One region of the Uliginosibacterium sp. H1 genome, then DNA from elsewhere that is predicted to be linked to it. Evidence: predicted binding sites of a transcription regulator. Region 1 holds the regulator's gene; each other region holds the start of a gene.

Region 1 (6,861 bases):
CTACCGGATCGGCGCGCATGAACAACTGCGCATCTACGGTCGCATCCTCGGCGTGCAGGTGCATGTCGTGCGTGACGCGGCCGACCTGCGCCAGACGCTGCAATCCCTGCGCGACAAGCACATCGTGCTGATCGACACCATCGGCGTCGGTCAGCGGGACAAGATGGTCGACGACCAGGCGGCGATGCTGCGCTCCGCCGGTTGCGTGCGCCGCCTGTTGCTGCTGAACGCTGCGGCCAGTGGCGAGACGCTGGACGATGTCCTGCGCGCCTACGAAGGGCCGGACCTGGCCGGCTGCATCCTCAGCAAGGTGGACGAGGCGGTGTCGCTGGCACCCGTGATCGACGTCGCCGCCCGCCACGAGCTGGATGTCTTCTACGTCGCCAACGGACAGCGCGTGCCGGAAGATCTGCACCTGCCCAACCGCACCTACCTGATCCATCGCGCGCTGCGCGAGATCCCGGCCGATTCGCCCTACAAGCTCGACGACGCCGCAGCCGCGATGTTGATGGCCAGCCGCAACCGTCGTCAGGGTGACCGGCAGCAACGGGGGGCTGCATGAGGATTGCGAGCGAGGACCAGGCCGCTGGCCTGCGCAGGCTGTTCAACCATCGTCCGCCCGAGGTGCTGGGGGCGCTGGCCTGTGGCCACGGGGCAACTGCATGGCTTGCACGACAGCTGCATGCAAGGTCCGCCGAAGGCGTGCGCACGCTGGTGCTGGACGAATCCCCGGCTGCCGGCAACCTGTGCGAGGCACTCGGGGCATCGACACGCTTCGACCTGCTGCAGGCGGCAGAAGGGCACGTTGCCGGCGAATCTTGCCGGGTGGCAATCCATCCCGGACTGAGCGTGCTGTCGGTGGCACGGTTGTCGCAGCATCTGGCGGACCGCGTGCTGCGCCAGCGCACGCAGGCGCTGCTCGCCGAGTTTCAGCATGACTGCGATGAATGGCTGATCCACGCGCGTCCGCACGATGTTCTCGGCGTATCGCCACTGATTGCCGCCGCGCCCCGGCTATTGCTTGTGGTTGACCCGAATGCACGGGCCTATACCGAAGCTTATGCTGCGCTAAAGAGATGTGTGGCCTGCGCCGATAGCCTGTCCGTCGGGCTGGCTCTCTCTGCAGCGCCGACGCCGGAGACCCAGGCACTGACCGCCAACCTGCGCTCGGTGGCATGGCGCCTGCTAGGCATTGACGTGCAGACGGTGACCAGTCTGGCCGGTGCCATGCAACTGCCGCCGGGTTCCGGGGAACAAGAAGGGTTCACGCAACGTCTGCAGAGACAGACGATGACGCCGCAGGCCTTGGCGTCAAACCGCGGACGGATGATGGCAAACAGCCGATAAGACGGCTTTGCCGGGTGTTTTTCCGCACAGCAAGCAATGCAGGGGCGACCCACAATGGCACTCACAAGCTTTGTGGCACGGGTCGACCTGATAAATGAGAGAGAGCGCCATGTACAACGCGGCCGGAACGCTCGACAAAGACCAGTTGGTGACGCGGTATGCGCCACTGGTGAAGCGCATTGCCTACCATCTGATGGCCAAGCTGCCCGCCAGCGTGCAGGTCGAGGACATCATCCAGAACGGCATGATGGGTCTGCTGGACGCCATCGGCCGCTATGAGGAAGGCCTGGGCGCGCAGTTCGAAACCTACGCAGTGCAGCGTATCCGCGGCGCCATGCTCGACGGCCTGCGCGAGAACGACTGGCTGCCGCGCAGCCTGCGTCGCGAGATGCGACGCATCGAAACCGCGGTGCACAGCCTGGAGCAACTGCACGGCCGCCAGCCTACCGAGCGGGAACTGGCGGAGAGCCTGGGCATGAACCTGCCGGATTACCAGAAGATGCTGCAGGAGGCCCGCGGCTACCAGCTGGTCTACTTCGAAGACTTCAGCGATGAGGAAGAGGACGATTTCCTCGAACGGCATATCGTCGGCGAAGCGGCCGATCCGCTGTCCCTGCTGGAAGACCATGATATGCGCACCGCACTGGTCAATGCCATCGAAGACCTGCCGGAGCGGGAGAAGATGGTGATGGGCCTGTACTACGAGGAAGACCTCAACCTGCGCGAGATCGGCGAAGTGCTCGGCGTCTCCGAGTCCCGCGTCTGCCAGTTGCATAGCCAGGCAATTGCGCGCCTGCGCTCGCGTATCTCCAATGCCCGTCCGAATGACGGCAACAAGCGTGGCCGCAAGGCGGCCACCGCGAACTGACGGCCCGTTCCGCGAGGGGAGAGCGCACGGGTGGATTTCATTTCGATAGCGGGTCTGTTGCTGGGCGTGCTGGCCATCCTGGTCGGCATGCTGCTGGAGGGCGGCCACCTTGGCTCGCTGATCCAGCCGACGGCATTCCTGATCGTCATTGGTGGCACGACCGGCGCCGTCATGCTGCAAAGCCCGTGGAAGACCTTCCGTACCGGCGTGCGCATGTCGAGCTGGGTCTTCAAGCCGCCGGCACAACCGCTGGCCACCCTCATTGCGGACATCGTCAGCTGGAGTGCCACCGCCCGCAAGGAAGGCTTGCTGGCGCTGGAAAACAAGATTCCCCGGATGAACGATCCGTTCCTGCAGAAAGGCCTGCAACTGCTGGTCGACGGCGTGGAGCCGGAGCGTCTGCGTGACGTGATGGAAGTCGAGATCGGCGCGTGGGAAAAGGAAATGAAATCCGCCGCGAAGATCTGGGAAGCGGCGGGTGGCTACTCTCCGACCATCGGCATCATCGGCGCCGTGATGGGCCTCATCCACGTGATGGAGAATCTTTCCGACCCCAGCAAGCTGGGAGCTGGCATCGCTGTCGCGTTCGTGGCGACCATCTATGGCGTGGGGGCCGCCAACCTGGTCTTCCTGCCGATGGCCAAGAAGCTGCAGTCGGTGATCGGCAGCCTGGTTGCACAGCGCGAGATGCTGGTCGATGGCCTGGTCGGCATCGGCCATGGCGACAATCCGCGCATCATCGAAGCACGGTTACAGGGCTATATCGTCTGAGCGCTCCTCAGCGCATGCCGGGGCTTGCTATCCTCGCGGCATGAACACCCCGATCAGCCCGGCGGATGCGGCCGCCTTCAACGATCCGCACGTTCCCGAAACAGCCTTTGGCAAGTGGTTCCTGCGCACGCCCACATGGACGGTGCATGTGCTGGAACGTGCGTTCAAGGATCTGGAACGCCTGATCCCCGACCGCAAACCGAGCTATGGTGTGGTTGCCGACGTCGGTTGTGGCTACGGCCGTTCGCTGGCCAAGCTGCACGAGCGTTTTGCGCCGAAGCGACTGATCGGCATGGACATCGACCCGGAGATGATCGAGGCCGCGGGTCGCGAAGTCGCGGCGGCCGGCGTCGACGCAGAGTTCGTGCGTTGCTCCAGCTCGCGCATCCTGCTGCCGGACGACTCGGTCGACGTGTTGTTCTGCCACCAGACTTTCCACCACCTGATCGATCAGGACGCCGCGATCCGCGAGTTCTTCCGCGTGCTGAAACCCGGTGGCATGCTGTTGTTCGCCGAGTCGACGAAGCGCTACATCCATTCCTGGATGATCCGCCTGCTGTTCCGTCATCCGATGGAGGTGCAGAAGACCGCGGAGGAATATCTGGCGATGGTGCGTCAGGCGGGCTTCGACGTGCCGGACGAGCGCGTGTCCTATCCCTTCCTGTGGTGGAGCAGGGAAGACCTGGGGATTCTCGAAAGGGTGTTCCGCATCCAGCCGCCGGCTAGGCGTGAAGAAACGCTGATCAACCTGGTGGCGATCAAACCGACGGCCTGAGCACCAGGACAACGAGGTTGCACAGAAAGAAAGAGAAACGCCGGGGAATTCCCGGCGTTTCTCTTTCCGTGTGGCACTGCTTGCTGGTTATTTCACCAAGGCCTGCTTCGCAGCTGCCGCCCGCACCGTCGCGCGGTTGCACGCCGAGATCAGTGCGCGCAACGAGGCTTCGACGATGCTGGTGGATGCGCCAGCACCGTAGACCGTGCTGGCGAAATGTTCGCCGGACAGCTCCACGAAGGCGATCGCGCGTGCGTCCGCACCGCGGCCCAGCGAGTGCTCCTCGAAACTGTGGATGCTGACGCCCTGGATGCCGAGCGCGGCCAGCGCTGCGTCCAGCGGGCCATTGCCTTCACCGCGAAGACGCCTGGGCGAACCGTCCTGCATGACATCCAGCTCGATGACATGACGCTCGCGCGATTCATCCAGGTGGTGGGAGAGCAGGGTGATCGGCAGGTCGGCCTTGAGGTAGGTCTGCTCGAAGAGCTTCCACAGGTCCGCCGCCTCCATCTCGGCGCCAGTGGCGTCCATCTCGCGTTGCACTTCGCCGGAAAACTCCACCTGCATGCGGCGCGGCAGGGTGAGGCCATACACCGTTTCCAGCAGCCAGGCGATGCCGCCCTTGCCGGACTGGCTGTTCACCCGGATCACCGAGTCATACGTACGGCCGAGGTCGCTCGGATCGATGGGCAGATACGGGACCGCCCACACGCCGTCGGGATCCTGGACGGCGAAGCCTTTCTTGATCGCATCCTGGTGGGAGCCGGAGAAGGCCGTGAATACCAGGTCCCCGACGTAGGGGTGACGCGGGTGGATGGGCAACTGCGTGCATTCCTCGACCACGCGCGCAACGTCGTTGATGCGCGAGAAATCGAGGCCAGGGTCCACACCCTGCGTGTACAGGTTGAGCGCGAGCGTCACGAGGTCGACGTTGCCGGTGCGCTCGCCATTGCCGAACAGGCAGCCTTCGACGCGATCCGCGCCGGCCATCACGCCCAGCTCGGCAGCGGCCACCGCGGTGCCGCGGTCGTTGTGCGGGTGCACCGACACGATGGTCGCGTCGCGACGCGACAGATGGCGGCACATCCACTCGACCTGGTCGGCGAAGACATTCGGCGTGGCCGATTCAACGGTGGCCGGCAGGTTGAGGATCATCGGGCGATCCTTGGTGGGGGCCCACACTTCGGTGACGTGTTCCACGATGTCCAGTGCGAAATCGAGTTCGGTCGAGCTGAAGACCTCCGGGCTGTACTGGAACACCCATTCGGTCTCCGGGTGATCTTCCGCGAGCTGGCGGATGAGCTTCGCGGAATCCACGGCGATCTGGATGCAGCCAGCGCGATCGACGCCGAACACGGTCTTGCGGAAGACCGGGGCGGTCGCGTTGTAGACGTGCACGATGGCGCGGCGGGCGCCCTGCAGGCTTTCAAAGGTACGGCGGATGAGGTGCTCGCGCGCCTGGGTGAGTACCTCGACGGTGACGTCGGCCGGGATCAGCTTCTCTTCGATGAGCTTGCGCACGAAATCGAAGTCGGTCTGCGAGGCAGACGGAAACGCGACTTCGACTTCCTTGATGCCGATCTTCGTGATCGTCTCGAACATCCGCGCCTTGCGCGGAATGTCCATCGGCTCGAACAGGGCCTGGTTGCCATCGCGCAGGTCCGTGCTCATCCACACCGGCGGACGGGTGATGGTGCGCGAGGGCCACTGTCGATCGGGAATGTCGATGGGCGGGAAGGCGTGGTACTTGGTGCTGGGATTCTTCAACATGCTTGTGCTCCGGCGTATTCAGGTCGATTGCTTCAACGGGTGGCCTGAGACAGGGCGGCGGGCGGCCACGTATTCACGGCCCGGCACCCGCGGCGCAGTCGTAGAAACAGTCTGTATGTCGAAGCGTGCATGTGAAAACTCCAACGCCTAAAGCGTCGCGCCTTGCTGGGCAAGGTTCAGGAAAACGGAACGAGGGGGTTTGGGATTAGCTGCGCTTGCGGCGCAGCAGCAGGCCCGGGCGCAGGGCACGCACGGTCAGCAGGAGGCTTAGCGAGAGGAGGGCGGCGGCGAGGGAACGAACCGCGATTTCGAAGCTCATAGACTGACGCTAACCGCTTTCGCAGAATGCTGTCAAGCCGCCGGTCGTAAATCTTTGCCTGCATTGAAGTTTCCCGTCCGCAACCCGATATCGCCTGGATGGGTGTTCGCGTAGAATCCGCTGCGCATGCCTGCCTGAAAGGAAGTCGCTTCAATGTTTGCCGGTTTCATCGATCTGCCCTGGTGGGGATACGTTCTGGTCGCCCTCGGCCTGACCCATATCACCATCGCTTCCGTCACGATTTTCCTGCATCGCCATCAGGCTCATCGTTCGCTGGATCTCCATCCGCTCCCAAGCCACTTCTTCCGCCTGTGGCTGTGGCTGACCACTGGCATGATCACCAAGGAGTGGGCGTCGATCCATCGCAAGCACCATGCAAAGTGCGAAACCACCGAGGATCCACACAGCCCGCAAGTGCTCGGCATCCATCGCGTGCTGTGGGGTGGCGTCTTCCTGTACGTCAAGGAATCCTTCAACAAGGAAACCATGGAGCGCTACGGCCACGGCACACCGGACGACTGGATCGAACGGCACGTGTACACGCCCTTCAACAAGTGGGGCATCGCCGTGATGCTGGCCATCGACCTCGCATTGTTCGGCGTGACGGCAGGGCTGCTGATCTGGGTGGTGCAGATGCTGTGGATCCCGTTCTGGGCTGCTGGCGTCATCAACGGGGTTGGTCACTTCTGGGGCTATCGCAATTTCCAGAACAACGACGCATCCACCAACATCGTGCCCTGGGGCATCCTGATCGGTGGCGAGGAACTGCATAACAACCACCACTCCTTCGCCACCTCGGCCAAGCTGTCCGCCAAGTGGTACGAGTTCGACATCGGCTGGATGTACATCCGCATCATGGAGATGCTCGGTCTGGCGACGGTGAAGAAGACCATCCCGATGCCGAAGTTCGGGGACGCCCGTCCGGTGGTCGACCTGGATATGCTGCAAGCGGTGATCACCCATCGCTACGACGTGATGACGCGCTACATGCGTTCGCTCAAGCGCAGTTAC
Region 2 (6,861 bases), 710 kb from region 1:
TCTGTCCGATCAATGCGCCGAGATCCTTGCGGATGGTTTCAGCCGAATCGGCAACCTGGCCCAGTTCCACCGTCTGCTGCGGGTGGACCGCCTGGCTGAAATCGCCCGCGGCCAGGCGCCGGAGATCGTCGGCCAGCGCGCGGGTGCTGCGCACAAGCCGGTTGTTGAGCAGCCACAGGAACAGGCCCAGTGCCACCAGGCAGGCCGTGCCCATCAGGCTGAGGGTCGTCCAGATGGCCGTGTTGGCCGAGGCCAGGATTTCCGCGGTCGCGGCATTGCCTTGTGTCTTGCTGAGCTCGGCAGCCAGCGCCTGCACCGCCGACCACTGCATCTGGAGGCCTGCGATCGAGGCGGCCAGCACGCACAGCGTACCGACCCCGCAGACGAACAGAAGCTGGTTGCGCATGCTGCTGAAGACGCGAGAGAACATGGTGAAAGATCCTTGCTGAAACGGGGACTGTGCGTGGAGCTTTGCGTGGCGCTGTCGGGAGGTGACAATCTTCCGAAGAGTGTTGCGGACCCTTCGTTTCCGTCCTGCTTGCTATCGGCAGCGGGGGCGCTGTTCTTGAGTGTGGCGGCGTGCTGCCCGGTCGCCCGCCTTGCGAGTGTTCAGGTGCCGGGGCATTCGCCGTAAACAAGGTTTACCGCCGGGGTACGACACCCCTCTGTCTGCAATCTTCGCGGAGCATCCGATGGCGCGTCGCCAGCATGAGGAAGAGCACGAGAATCACGAGCGCTGGCTGGTCTCGTACGCCGACTTCATCACCCTGCTGTTCGCATTTTTTGTCGTGATGTATGCCATCAGTTCGGTCAACGAAGGTAAGTACCGCGTGCTGTCCGATTCGCTGGTGCAGGCCTTCCGCAGCACGGTGAACGTCGAGGGCGCAACCGTGGTGTCGCCGCCGCGCGACGCTGGTTCGCCGGTACCCGTGGTGGTCGCGAAGCCGCCGCCCAATCCGGAGGAAGAGGCCCGCCGGGAGAAGCACCGGCAGCGCATGCGCAGCATGGCCGAAGAGATCCGCCGCGTGCTGGCGCCCTTGGTGAGCGGTGGACAGGTGCGGGTCAGCGAAGGCGCACGCGGCATCTCGGTGGAAATCAACGCCAGCGTGCTGTTCCGCCCCGCCGAAGCCTTGCTGGGGCCGGATGCGGTACGCGCGCTGCGGGCGGTGGCCGAGGTGGTGGCTGCCGGAGAGTTCCCGATCGTCATCGAAGGCCACACCGACAACCTGCCGATCAGCAATGCCCTGTTCCCCTCCAACTGGGAGCTCTCGGCAGTGCGTGCCTCGTCGGTGGTGCGCCTGTTCGTGGACAGCGGCGTGAACCCCGCGCGGCTGACCGCGGCGGGTTATGGCGACCAGCGTCCGATCGCCGACAACGGCACGGCGGACGGCCGTGCCCGCAACCGGCGGGTGACCATCCTCGTCGAGTCGATGCTGGCGGAAGAGCCGGCCAGCACCCCGTCCACGCCTATGACGACACGCAGCGTCGACGGCGCCCTGGGGACGCCGGAAGGCGTACAGATCGAACCGCCAGTAGGCGCGCGACCGATAGGCGGGCAGTGAACGGAGTTCCGGTGCGCCGCTGCGAGAGTGGCCGCCGGGATCTTTACAGAGGAGTTTCCCCAGGCAATTCCTGCAGATCCCGGCCGACGATGTCGCGCGGACGGACGGGGCAGGTCTATGGCAAGGCGTTCCGCAGAAGCCCCGAGGCGCTATTGCGCGGGGGAGGCGCGCGTTAGACGCTGCCGAACAGGCGTGAGCCGGGGCGGGTCGAGGTCTGGCCGTCGGGGCCGTAGGTGGTGGGGCGGTCGGACAGCGACATCAGCATGGCGAGCGCCTGGTGGTTGCTCGACAGCTGTTCGGTGATGCGGATGCCGTTGTCGGCATTCAGGTCGCGCGCCAGCTTCACCTGGGCAAGATAGGCCTGCCAGGAAGGATGGGCGGCATTGGCCAGCAGGGCTTCGATGCCCTCGCGGCTGGATTGTTGCCCGGCCTGGGCCAGCAGGGCCGCGCGGTTGTCGGCGAACTGCTGCAGGGTGCGGGCCAACGCAGTCTTGCGTTCGGCAATGCCGAACAGCGGCTCCACTTCGCGTTGGCCAAGGACCGTGCGTTCTTCTTCCAGCAAGGTGACGAACGCCTCCACCTGCACGCGCTCCGCGTCGAGCAGGGCTATGAGGCGCTGGCGAAGAATGGCGCGGTCGTTGACGGTCACGCGGTACGTGGTTGCGCAGCCAGCATCTGGCGCACGCTGTCGATCAGGCCATCGGCCACCTTCTCCGGATTGACCTTGAAGCGGCCCTCGGTGATGGCTTGCTTGATCTCTTCCACCTTGCCGCTGTCGACCACCGGGCTGTTGTTCAGCACGGAGTCGAGTTGGGCCAGACGGGACGACAGCTCGACCTTGGACTCGCTGCTCGTCGTTTCGGCGGGCGCTTCACGGCCGACACGCGACTTGTTGTCGCTGCCAGACGTGCTGACCGGTTTGAGTGTGTTATCGATTTTCACGGCGTTTCCCTTCTACTCAAGGAACAAGTGCTCCGGATCTTCTCGCGGGTGTGCGGGTTTGTCCGGATGCCTTGGCGAGCTTAACGGCACAAACGCACGGAACTTTAACCTCTTTTCCGGCGATGCAGCAGTTGCTCACATGCCTCTTAACGGCCTGATGAGTAAGGGCTTGAGGGGTTTTGACGGGCGGTCCGTGAAGCCTGCCCAAGGGTCTGGGACGCGCCGGTGGGCGCTCAGGGCACCTCCACGACGCCTGTTTCCTGCGCGATACCACTCACGATGCGGCCATTTGCCAGACGTACACGGACGTTCTGCCCGCGTTCGGCATTGTTCATGGCGCGACCTTCGTTACTGACCGAGAAGCCATTGCCCCGGGTGGTCAGCCTGACGGTCTGGCCCGCCTGGACGGCGGCCTCCCGCCGCAGATTGGCGGCACGTAGCGTCGCACCCGCAGGCAGGGCCTGACGCATGCGGTGACCCAGGGCGTGGCTCGGGTCCAGGATCACATCCTCGGGCTGGGCCGACAGTTCGCCGCTGCTCAAGGTGAGGTCTTCCTCCGTGAGGCTCTGCCCGGCCGAAACCGGCCGGCTCAGCACCACCCAGTCCCCGTTGAACTTCACTTCTGCCGCAACGAACAGCGACCAGTTGGCACCCGCCGCGCAGCGCACCCCCACGCTCAGCGCCCCGCGGAGCTGCTGACCACGCGGCAGCCAGGGTTCCAGCTGCTGGCAGGCCGGGCGGCTGGCACTGGCCGCCGGCGTGCTGACGGAAATGCTGAGCTTGCCGGGCTGCCCGGCTGTCTGCGATCGCAGGAAACCCTCCACCGCCACGCGGATGGCTGCAGGGTCCTGCGGGGCGGCGCTGGCCGGGCTGGCGCCAACCAGGACGGACAGGCAGAGCAGGAGGCCGGGCAGGTGTTTCAGGAGGGCAGCGGGCTTCATGGCAGCGATGTAAGCACGTGATGCGCCTGATCAAAAGCGCGAGTACGCCCGGCGAATCGCGGCTATTCCGGAGGCTGTGCGCAGGCGGGTTTGCCGCCGCTGCCGGCAGGGCGGCAAAGCTTGCCGGCCGCCACTCGTCGGCCCTGCCGGTTTGCCCGGTGTTTTGCCGTCTTTTTACCGTCTTGCCCGGTAAATCAGGTGCTTAGGATGCTGGCACGGAAGCTGCGATAGGGATGCCGAGCGAGCACAGGGGTGCCGCCACCGGAGCAGACCAGCATGGAACCGCGCAGCCACACCGACGGAGAGCACGAGATGAACATCCAGACCGACGCCAACATGCGCTTCCACCAGAACTCGCTGAACCTGCGCGCCCAGCGCCAGGAAGTTCTGGCCTCCAATATCGCCAACGCCGACACGCCGCACTACAAGGCCCGCGACATGGACTTCAAGGCCGCGCTCAGCGGTGCGGTGTCCGGCCGCATGGGTGGCCCGCTGGCGCTGTCGACCACCAAGAGCCGCCATCTGGAAGGTCGCGGCGACGGCATGCTGCCGGCCTACACCCTGTACCGCAACGAACAACAGTCGTCCGTCGACGGCAACACCGTGCATCTGGACACCGAGCGCGCCGCCTTCGCCGAGAACGCACTGCACTACGAAGCCAGCGTCACCTTCATCAACGGCCTGCTGCGCACCATGCAGCAGGCGGTGCAAGGTCAGTAAGGGGCGCCGCCATGAGCATGCTCAGCGTCTTCCAGATTGCCGGCTCGGCGCTCAACGCCCAGTCGGTACGCCTGAACACCACGGCCAGCAACATGGCCAATGCCGACAGCATCACCAGCGCAGACGGCACGCCGTACCGCGCCAAGCAGGTGGTGTTCGAGACCGTGCAGATGGGCGGCCCGCAATCCCAAGGCGTGCGCGTGCAGCAGGTCGTGGAAAGCGCGGCGCCGATGCGCCTGACCTACGACCCGAGCAACCCGGCAGCCAATGAAGAAGGCTACGTGGAGATGCCCAACGTCGACGTGGTGGAGGAGATGGTGAACATGATTTCCGCCTCCCGCTCCTACCAGACCAACGTCGAGATGATGAACACCGCCCGTGTGCTGATGCAGCGCACGCTCACGATCGGCCAAGGCTGAGCAGTCCCCGGAGAACCACCATGAGTACCGTCAACAGCGCCACCAGTTCGCAGGACATCCTCAACTCGCTGAGCCGCAGCAAGGCGCTCAACGAGAAGGCAGACCTGGATACGCAGTCGCGCTTCCTCAAGCTGCTGACCACGCAGCTGCAGAACCAGGACCCGATGAACCCGATGGACAACGCGCAGACGACGTCGCAGCTCGCGCAGATCTCCACCGTGGATGGCATCGAGCGCCTCAACAGCACGCTGGGCTCGATGATGGGCAACATGAAGTCCAGCGAAACCCTGCAGGCCGCCGCGCTGGTGGGCCGCCAGGTGATGCTGGACGGCAAGGACATGGTGCTGGCCGAGAAGATGGCGATCGGCGGTATCCAGCTCAGTGGTGAGGCCGACAGCGTGGTCGTCAGCATCAAGGACAAGAACGGTCTCGAAGTGGCCAGCCTGGACTTGAAGGACCTGGATGCCGGTTCTCACGCCGTGGTGTGGGACGGCAAGACCTTCGATGGTTCGCAAGCCGTCGATGGCACTTACACGATTTCGGTCAATGCCACGCTGAAAGGCGAGAAGGTGACGGCCAAAACCTTGCAGATGACGACGGTGACCAACGTAGTGGCCGACGGCGACACTGTGCAACTGGATGTGGGCAAGCTGGGCCGTATCGGCCTGTCCGACATCCGCATGATTATCTGATTCAGGAGCGAGCAACATGGCATTCCAACAGGGTCTTTCCGGTCTGAACGCGGCATCCAAGGCACTCGACGTCATCAGCAACAACGTGTCGAACGCCAGCAACGTCGGTTTCAAGCAGTCCGGTACTCAGTTCTCGGATGTGTATGCGGCAGCACTGAACGGTGCGGCTGCCGGCGTCCAGGTCGGTATCGGTACCTCCATCGGCGCGGTGGCCCAGATGTTCTCGCAAGGCAACATCACCCCCACCAACAACCCGCTGGACGTGGCCATCAACGGCAACGGCTTCTACCGCATGAACAACGGCGGTACGGTGGCCTACACCCGCAACGGCCAGTTCGACCTGGACAAGAACGGTTTCATCGTCAATGCGCAGGGCTACCGCCTGACCGGTTACCCGGCCGACGCGCAGGGCAACATCCTGCCGGCCTCGCCGACCGACATCACCATCGACACCGCCGACCTGCTGCCGCAGGAAAGCTCGGACGTGCGCATGGGCCTGAACCTGGATTCGCGCATGACGGCGCCGACCCTGCCGTTCGATCCGGCCGACGCCACGACCTACAACTCCTCGACCTCGCTCACGCTGTACGACAGCCTCGGCAACTCGCACATCATGACGATGTACTTCCGCAAGGTGGGCGCGGGTCAATGGGACATGCACTCCCAGCTTGACGGTGGTGCTACCAGCCTGGTCGGCGCCTCGCCGACGCTGAGCTTCAACACCGCCGGCCAGCTCACCACCGCGATGCCGATGAACATCACCGGCCTGGCCGTCACCACCGGCGCTGCTTCGCCGATCGGGGGCGCAGCCGGCATCGAGCTGAACTTCAACGGCAGCACCCAGTACGGCAGCGCCTTCGGTGTGAACCGCCAGATCCAGGACGGCTACGCATCCGGCCGCCTGTCCGGCATCACCGTGTCCGAAGACGGCACCATCCAGGGCCGCTACAGCAACGGTCAGGCACGCAACCTCGGCCAGGTCGTGCTGGCCAACTTCGCGAGCCCCAATGGCCTGATCTCGCTGGGCGGCAACTTCTGGGCGGAGTCGCCTGCGTCCGGGCAACCGCTGATCGGTGCGCCGGGCAGTGGCAGTCTCGGATTGCTGGCGGCGGGCTCGGTGGAGGAGTCCAACGTGGATCTCACGGCCGAGCTGGTGAACATGATCACCGCGCAACGCAACTACCAGGCGAATGCCCAGTCGGTCCGCACCCAGGACCAGTTGATGCAGACGCTGGTGAACCTGCGCTGAGCGGCGTGACCGAGGCCTGACGGATCATGGTTTTCAGCCCGCTGGATATGAGCAAGTTTCCCCGCCCTGTTTTCGCACTGGCGAAGACCGCGGCTGGTGCAAAGTAGCTTCATGCCATTGCCTCACCGAGACAAATCATGGACCGTCTGATCTATACCGCGATGACCGGCGCCAAGGCGACGATGGGCCAGCAGGCCGCCGTCGCCCACAACCTGGCGAACGTGTCGACCACCGGCTTCCGCGCCGAGCTGCACAAGCTGCGCGCCGTGCCGGTGCAGACGCAGGCACTGCCTTCGCGTGCCTTCGTGGTGGATGCGAGCGTGGCCAGCGATTTCA
Region 3 (6,861 bases), on a different contig from region 1:
CCGCCCTGGATGGCTGCGCCAACCGCGACGGCTTCGTCCGGGTTCACGTCCTTGCGGGCTTCCTTGCCGAAGAACTCCTTCACCTTCTCCTGCACCTTGGGCATGCGGGTCTGGCCGCCGACGAGGATCACGTCGTCGATGTCCGAGACCTTCAGGCCGGCGTCCTTCAGGGCCTTGCGGCAGGGCTCGATGGTGCGCTCGATCAGCTCGTCCACCAGCGACTCGAACTTGGCGCGGGTGATCTTCATGGTCAAGTGCGCCGGGGCGCCGTTGGCCATGGTGATGTAGGGCTCGTTGATCTCGGTCTGTTGCGAGGACGACAGCTCGATCTTGGCGCGTTCGGCTGCAGCCTTGATGCGTTGCAGGGCGATGGCGTCCTTCGACAGGTCGATGCCGTTGATCTTCTTGAACTCCTCGACGATGTAGTCGATCAGGCGCTGGTCGAAGTCCTCGCCACCCAGGAAGGTGTCACCGTTGGTGGCCAGCACTTCGAACTGCTTGTCACCGTCGACGTCGGCGATCTCGATCACCGAGATGTCGAAGGTGCCGCCGCCGAGGTCGAACACGGCGATCTTCTGGTCGGCCTTGCCCACCTTGTCCAGGCCGAAGGCCAGTGCGGCGGCGGTCGGCTCGTTGATGATGCGCTTGACGTCCAGGCCGGCGATGCGGCCGGCGTCCTTGGTGGCCTGGCGCTGGCTGTCGTTGAAGTAGGCCGGCACGGTGATGACCGCCTCGGTGACTTCTTCACCCAGGTAGTCTTCGGCGGTCTTCTTCATCTTGCGCAGCACGTCGGCGGAAATCTGCGGCGGGGCCATCTTCTTGCCACGCACTTCCACCCAGGCGTCACCGTTGTCGGCCTTGGTGATGGTGTAGGGCATCATGTTGATGTCCTTCTGCACTTCCTTCTCGTCGAAGCGGCGACCGATCAGGCGCTTCACGGCGTACAGGGTGTTCTTGGCGTTGGTGACGGCCTGGCGCTTGGCCGGTGCGCCGACCAGCACTTCGCCGTCTTCCATGTAGGCAACGATGGACGGGGTGGTGCGCGCGCCTTCGCTGTTCTCGACGACCTTGGGGCTGCCGCCTTCCATGATGGCGATACAGCTATTGGTGGTGCCCAGGTCGATGCCGATGATCTTTGCCATGTCGTAGTCCTTTCAAATTCGATTCGGGGGATTCTTCTCGCGGAAATCCTTCAATCCCGCTGATGCTTCGCAAATGGGGCCGTAGCCGGCGTTTTCAAGCCGGCCGGACGAGCGTCACGCCGGCTGTGCCACCGCCACCAGGGCAGGGCGCAGCACGCGGCCTTCGAGCTGGTAGCCCTTCTGGAACACCTGCACGACGGTGTTGGCGGGCTGGTCCGAGGGCAGGGCCGAGATGGCCTGGTGCTTGTGCGGATCGAACTTCTCGCCCACCGGGTTGATCTCTTCCACGCCGCTCTGCTCGAAGGCCTTGACGACGTTCTTCAGCGTCAGGTCGGCGCCTTCGCGCAGCGACTCCAGCGTGGCGTTCTCGACGGCCAGCGCCTGTTCCAGGCTGTCCTTCACCGGCAGCAGGGCGTTGGCGAACTTCTCGATGGCGAACTTCTGCGCCTTGATGACGTCTTCTGCAGCGCGGCGGCGGATGTTCTCGCCTTCGGCCTTGGCGCGCAGCCAGGCGTCGTGGTGTTCGGCGGCCTTCTGTTCGAGGGCGCGGATCTGCTCTTCCAGGCTTGTCAGGGTGTCGGCCTCCTGTGCGGACGCGGCGCTGGCGGAATTGCTTGCCTCAGTGTCCGGGGTGGCAGTGCCCAAGTTTTCCTGGGTGGACGGGTTTTCCTGCATGGGGAAAGGCTCCGGTTTTCAAGGGAATCCGGGGTCAACTGGGGGCGTGGCAATGTATTTCAAGAGCCTTTACGCAAAAATCCCGCCGTTTGTCAGTCCACCGGCGCGCAATCCCTACGGAACCCGCGCCAGCGGGCGTTAAGATGGGTTATCGTCTGGACACATTGTTTGCCATATTTCCCGCCCCATTGTTTGCCCTCCGCGGAACATGCCCGACCAACCAGAGCGCATAGGCAAGTACAAGATCATCCGCGAGATCGGCCGCGGCGCGACCGCAACCGTCTACCTCGCGGAGAATCCGTTCTATCCCGAGCCGGTGGCGCTCAAGCACATCTCCTTCCGCGACCGCAGCAAGGACGAAGCCAAGTGGAACCGCCGCCTGCTCAAGCTGTTGCGGGCCGAGGAGTCGGTGGCGCGCAAGCTCGAGCACCCGAACATCATCAAGATCTTCGAGGCGGTGATCGGCGAGGAAGAGTCCTACATCGTCATGGAGTATTTCCCCGGCAAGACGCTGGAGGATTTCTGCAGCTACGAGAAGCTGCTGCCCGTGCATCGCAGCGCCAGCATCGTCTTCAAGGTGGCCATGGCGCTGGACCACGCCTACCGCCAGGGCATCGTCCACCGCGACATCAAGCCGGCCAATATCCTGATCGACGAGAACGACAACGTGAAGATCACGGACTTCGGCCTCGCGATGAACGTCCACAAGAAAAGCGACATGGACTCCACCTTCATCATGGGGGTGGGCTCGCCGGCCTACATGTCGCCCGAGCAGATCAAGAGCTACCCGCTCAACCAGAAGACCGACCTGTATTCGCTGGGCGTGGTGCTGTTCCACATGCTGACCGGGCGCCTGCCGTTCCGCGCCAAGAACCCGGCGCAGCTGGTGTACAAGATCATCAACACCGACCCGCCGTCGGCCTCGCAGCTGAACCCGGACGTGCCGGAAGCGATGGACGTGGTGATCCGCAAGGCGCTGGAAAAGGACCTCTACTCCCGCTACAAGAACGGCGCCGAGTTCGCCAAGGACATCACCTCGGTCCAGTTCAAGATCTATGACGAGAACGAGCGCGTGCCCGACAGCTCGCGCTTCGGCCAGATCCGCAAGCTGCAGTTCTTCACCGAGTTCGAGGACATCGAGATCTGGGAAGTGGTGCGCTTCTCGCAGTGGCGCGTCGTCGAGCCGCTGACCCAGCTGGTGAAGGAGGGCGGTACCGACCAGCGCTTCGGCATCATCCTGGAGGGCCAGGTCGAGGTGTCCATCGGTGGCCGGCAGGTGGTCATCCTGGGTCCGGGCGACACCTTCGGCGAGTCGGCCTACATGGACCAGGTGGACCACAAACAGCACGCCACCGTGGTGAGCCTGAGCCCGGTGCGTTACCTGGAAGTTTCGCCCGCGGCGCTGGCGCTGGCTTCGGAAGAATGCTCGGAGCACTTCCAGAAGCGGCTGGTGACCTCACTGGTCCGGCGGCTGGCGCAAACCGAAACCGCCTTGTCCAAGGGCGGGGCGACGGCGGCGAGGGCGGCGAACATCACCGCGTTCGGCATGGAACTCCAACTCCTCGACTCCTGAGCTTTGCGCGCAAATCTACTGCGCGAACCGATCTTGGAACTCCGGTGCTCAACGTACTGTTCGTACGTCTCCGCTCCTCGTTCCAACCTCGGCCCGCTCGCTACGATTTTCGCGCCAATCTGAGCTCAAGCGTGTTGAGTTGTGGGCTTCTTCGTAGGGTGGGTTCGCGAAGCAACCCACCACTGTCCCGCTACACCACCAGATCGATCTGCTGCACTGTGCCCACGCTGCCGTCTTCGTTTAGGAAGACGCCGGTGGTGCGCACTTCGCCGGCGATGGCGCCGTTGCTGTCCTTCAGCGTGAAGGGCGTGGCGCGGCGGTCCAGCGCGATGGCGCCGACGCCGGCCTCGGCGAGTGACACCATCTGCTCGCCGGCGCGCCACAGGCGCAACTGCGTAAAGGCGGCGTCGCTCTCGTCGATCCAGCCGTTGCCATCGTCATCCAGCGCTGCCAGGTCGGCGAAGCCGTCGCCGCTCAGGGCGCCGAACAGTTCGCGGCCGTTGTCCACCTGGCCGTTGGCGTTGCGGTCCAGCGCCAGGAAGGCGCTGCCGCTGCCGAGGCGCGCGATGGAGTCGGTTTCGCCATCGGCGTCGAGGTCGAAGTCGAAACGGCCGGCTTCCAGGCGCACCCGGTCGCTGGTCAGGTTCAGTACCAGCGGGTCTTTCTTGCGGGGCGTGCCGATCTCCACCGAGATGCTGCTTTCCTCGCGTTCGTAACGGGCCATCTCCAGGTCGAGCGCGAAGTCGATACGGCGACCGTCGGCCGTCGTCACCTGGCCGCGCGCGCTGTAGCTGGCGATCTCCGCCTCCTCGCGCACCTCGTGGTAGTCGTAGCGCACGGTGATCTCCGCTGCGGGCGGGCGCGCACGCTCAGCCGGTGCGGGGGCGTCTGCCTTGCCGGAGACGCTGGTCTCCACGGCCTTGCCGGCCTCCTCGGGTGATTCGCCGTAGAACCGGACCTTGCGGCCGGTCAGTGCCTCGACGATGCGGATCAGCATCTCCAGGCGTGGGTCCATGGTCTCGCCGGATTCGTCGGTGGCGCCCACGGCCGAACTGCCACTGGCGCTCAGGGCGGCGTCCGACAGGCGCACCTGTTCTGCCGGTTCGGGCAGGCGGACTTCGATTTCCAGCGCTTCCCGCTGCTGGCGGCGCTGGTATTGCAAGGCACTGCTGGCAGTCTGCAGCGCCGATTCGGTGATCTTCATGCGTTTCTCCTGCTGACCTTCGTGGAAGCCAAGGTCTTGCAGGCAATACCGTCCGGATTGCCGGAAGCTTGAGCGCCAGACGGGGGGACGGCCCCTTGCAAGGCAGGCCGGATGAGGGGTGGCCCCTATGCCGAAAGGTGCATGCCGCCCGACCGCCTTTGGTACGAAGCCTAAAGTTTTGTGAATTCCGGTCGAAAACTGCTCTATCGCCGCCCTCAACCTAATGTCGCAGGAGGACTGTCGTGAGCCGAGGCAGTGTTTATGGAATCAGCCGAGTAGACAATGAAGTGAGCCGCACCCACGGGTGGCTGGTCACGATTCAGCGTCGCGGGGTGATTCACCGGAAGCATTTTTCCGACGGGGTTTACGGAGGCAAGCAGAAGTCGTTCGTCGCGGCCAAGTCCTTCCGTGACGAGATCATCAACAAGAATCCGCCCTTCTCGATGCGCGAGTACTCGAACATCGTGAAGAAGAACAACCGTTCCGGCGTGGTGGGCGTGTGCCGCTACTGCGCATCGGAAACCCGTGACCTGCCCGAGGACAAGCAACGCTGGTTCTGGGTGGCCTCCTGGCCGCTGCCGGATGGCCGTCGCAAGCGCGTCAAGTTCTCCGTGAAGAAGTACGGTGAGGACGGCGCCTTCAAGATGGCACTGAAGGCCCGCAAGGACGCGTTGAAGGAACTGGATGGCGAGTTCGACCCGGGGGCCGTGCGCCGCAAGCCGGCCCGCCGCACGCGCGCTACCGCAGGACGCAGCGCGCACGCCTGAGGCGTTTCATGGATGTCCCGGAAAGGGTGGCCTCGGCCACCCTTTCCTGTTTTCGGGGCATGCGTTTCGCGCGGGCTGCTGTCGTGCAGGCCGGCAGCATGATGGAGCCGCCTACTGCACGACTACGCTGTAGGTCACGGTGCCGAACAGCCCTGGCGACAAGCTGCCGGTCAGCGTCCAGTTCACCGCACCACGGGCACCGACGGCAGGCTGGGCCGTCACCTGGCAATTGCTGATGCCGCTGGGCACCGTGCCGCAACTGGCCGCCGCGAAGACGGTGTAGGCGGGGGTGGCGTCGTACAGCTTCAGGTTGCCCAGCACGCCGGAGCTGCGGTTCTCGTAGCGGATCACATACACCAGTGTTTCACCGGGCTGCGCCGTGGCCTTGTCGACGCTCTTGATCAGCACCAGTCCGGCGTCGCTGGCATTGCCGACGAAGGTCAGGTCCTGGCGGCTGCCGCTCCAGCTCAGCGCGCTGTTGGCATAGCTGAAGCTGGCGGCCAGGGTCTGGGCGTACTGCGCGTTGTAGGGCGCGTTGGTCGGCGCCGTGGCCCGCACGATGAAGCACAGGCGCTGGTCGGCCACCACCGCGATGGGGGCACTGACCTGCGGTTCGCCGGCGTCCAGCGTGGCGTTGCAATTGCTGTCGCGGAACAGCACGCCCGTCCAGCTGCCCGCCGGGGTTGCCGTGCCAGTCAGGTTCAGGCTCACCTGGCCGGCGGAACCCGCGATGAAGTCATGCGGGTGGGAGGCCACCGCGCCGGGCAGGATGGTCTGCTGGTTGTCCTCGTTGAAGACGTTCGCCGGCACATCGGCAAACAGCACGCCGCTGTACAGGCTGCCCACGCTGTGGGTGAAGCTCAGCGTGTCCTGCGCAATCGCATAGCTGCCGCCCGTGTTGCCCGCCGAACCACCCACCGAGGTGTAGGAGGGCAGGTTGGTCTCCACGATCTTCACCACGCCGGCGCCAGCGCTGGCCGGAATCCACAGGGTGAAGCTGCCGCCGGCATCGCTGGTGCTGCTGTCATGCGTCGTCGTGCCCGCGTTGTCGGTCGCGCGCAGGGCCACCCCGGCAAGCAGGCTTTCGCCGGCCTCGCGCACGCCGTTGTTGGCGGTGCCGCCACCGCTGCCGTTGTCCTTGAACACCGTGCCGCTGAGCCGGCTGCCGTTGAACAGGCCGAAGTTCTGGACCGGCAGGTCGGCCGCCCCCAGGGTGACGCCGCGGATGCCGGTCGGTGCCTCGGTGCCCAGCCAGCCGGCCGGGTTGCCCGGCGTCACGTCTGCCAGCGTGGCGTTGGTGTCGAGCACCACGTTGTAGCTGCCCATGACGACGGTCGCGAAGCTGTAGAGCCCGCTGCCGGCATCCACGCTCACCGCCTCCAGCGCCGGGCCGGAGGGTGAGGCGGCGGGGACAAGCTTGGCCCACAGGGGCTGGCCACAGCCCGCCTCGCCGCCGTCGCGGGCCGCGCTGTGATTGGCATCGTTGTAGGCGTAGCCGGA

Evidence for each region. The regulator FliA, encoded in region 1, starts transcription of late flagellar genes. The targets are predictions, from matches to a motif close to CTAAAGTTNNNNNNNNNNNNGCCGNTA.
Region 2: flgM (flagellar biosynthesis anti-sigma factor FlgM) is a predicted target of FliA. The motif match lies at 2,586-2,612, and genes of this name have one in related genera.
Region 3: VVD47_RS18290 (AP2 domain-containing protein) is a predicted target of FliA. The motif match lies at 4,765-4,791, and genes of this name have one in related genera.

Annotation. Positions count from the first base shown of each region.
Region 1 is NZ_JAYXHR010000001.1:423,320-430,180, forward strand. Features, by position in the region: gene flhF (flagellar biosynthesis protein FlhF) at 1-562, shown strand, start outside; gene VVD47_RS01945 (MinD/ParA family ATP-binding protein) at 559-1,347, shown strand; gene VVD47_RS01950 (RNA polymerase sigma factor FliA) at 1,457-2,215, shown strand; gene VVD47_RS01955 (flagellar motor protein) at 2,246-2,986, shown strand; gene VVD47_RS01960 (class I SAM-dependent methyltransferase) at 3,027-3,761, shown strand; gene leuA (2-isopropylmalate synthase) at 3,849-5,531, opposite strand; gene VVD47_RS01970 (DesA family fatty acid desaturase) at 6,004-6,861, shown strand, end outside.
Region 2 is NZ_JAYXHR010000001.1:1,134,031-1,140,891, reverse strand. Features, by position in the region: gene VVD47_RS05250 (methyl-accepting chemotaxis protein) at 1-430, opposite strand, end outside; gene motD (flagellar motor protein MotD) at 693-1,562, shown strand; gene VVD47_RS05240 (flagella synthesis protein FlgN) at 1,735-2,211, opposite strand; gene flgM (flagellar biosynthesis anti-sigma factor FlgM) at 2,208-2,504, opposite strand; gene flgA (flagellar basal body P-ring formation chaperone FlgA) at 2,738-3,445, opposite strand; gene flgB (flagellar basal body rod protein FlgB) at 3,758-4,165, shown strand; gene flgC (flagellar basal body rod protein FlgC) at 4,177-4,584, shown strand; gene VVD47_RS05215 (flagellar hook assembly protein FlgD) at 4,605-5,276, shown strand; gene flgE (flagellar hook protein FlgE) at 5,293-6,525, shown strand; gene flgF (flagellar basal-body rod protein FlgF) at 6,663-6,861, shown strand, end outside.
Region 3 is NZ_JAYXHR010000003.1:354,603-361,463, forward strand. Features, by position in the region: gene dnaK (molecular chaperone DnaK) at 1-1,142, opposite strand, end outside; gene grpE (nucleotide exchange factor GrpE) at 1,257-1,817, opposite strand; gene VVD47_RS18280 (serine/threonine-protein kinase) at 2,026-3,390, shown strand; gene VVD47_RS18285 (VCBS repeat-containing protein) at 3,581-4,594, opposite strand; gene VVD47_RS18290 (AP2 domain-containing protein) at 4,882-5,361, shown strand; gene VVD47_RS18295 (hypothetical protein) at 5,473-6,861, opposite strand, start outside.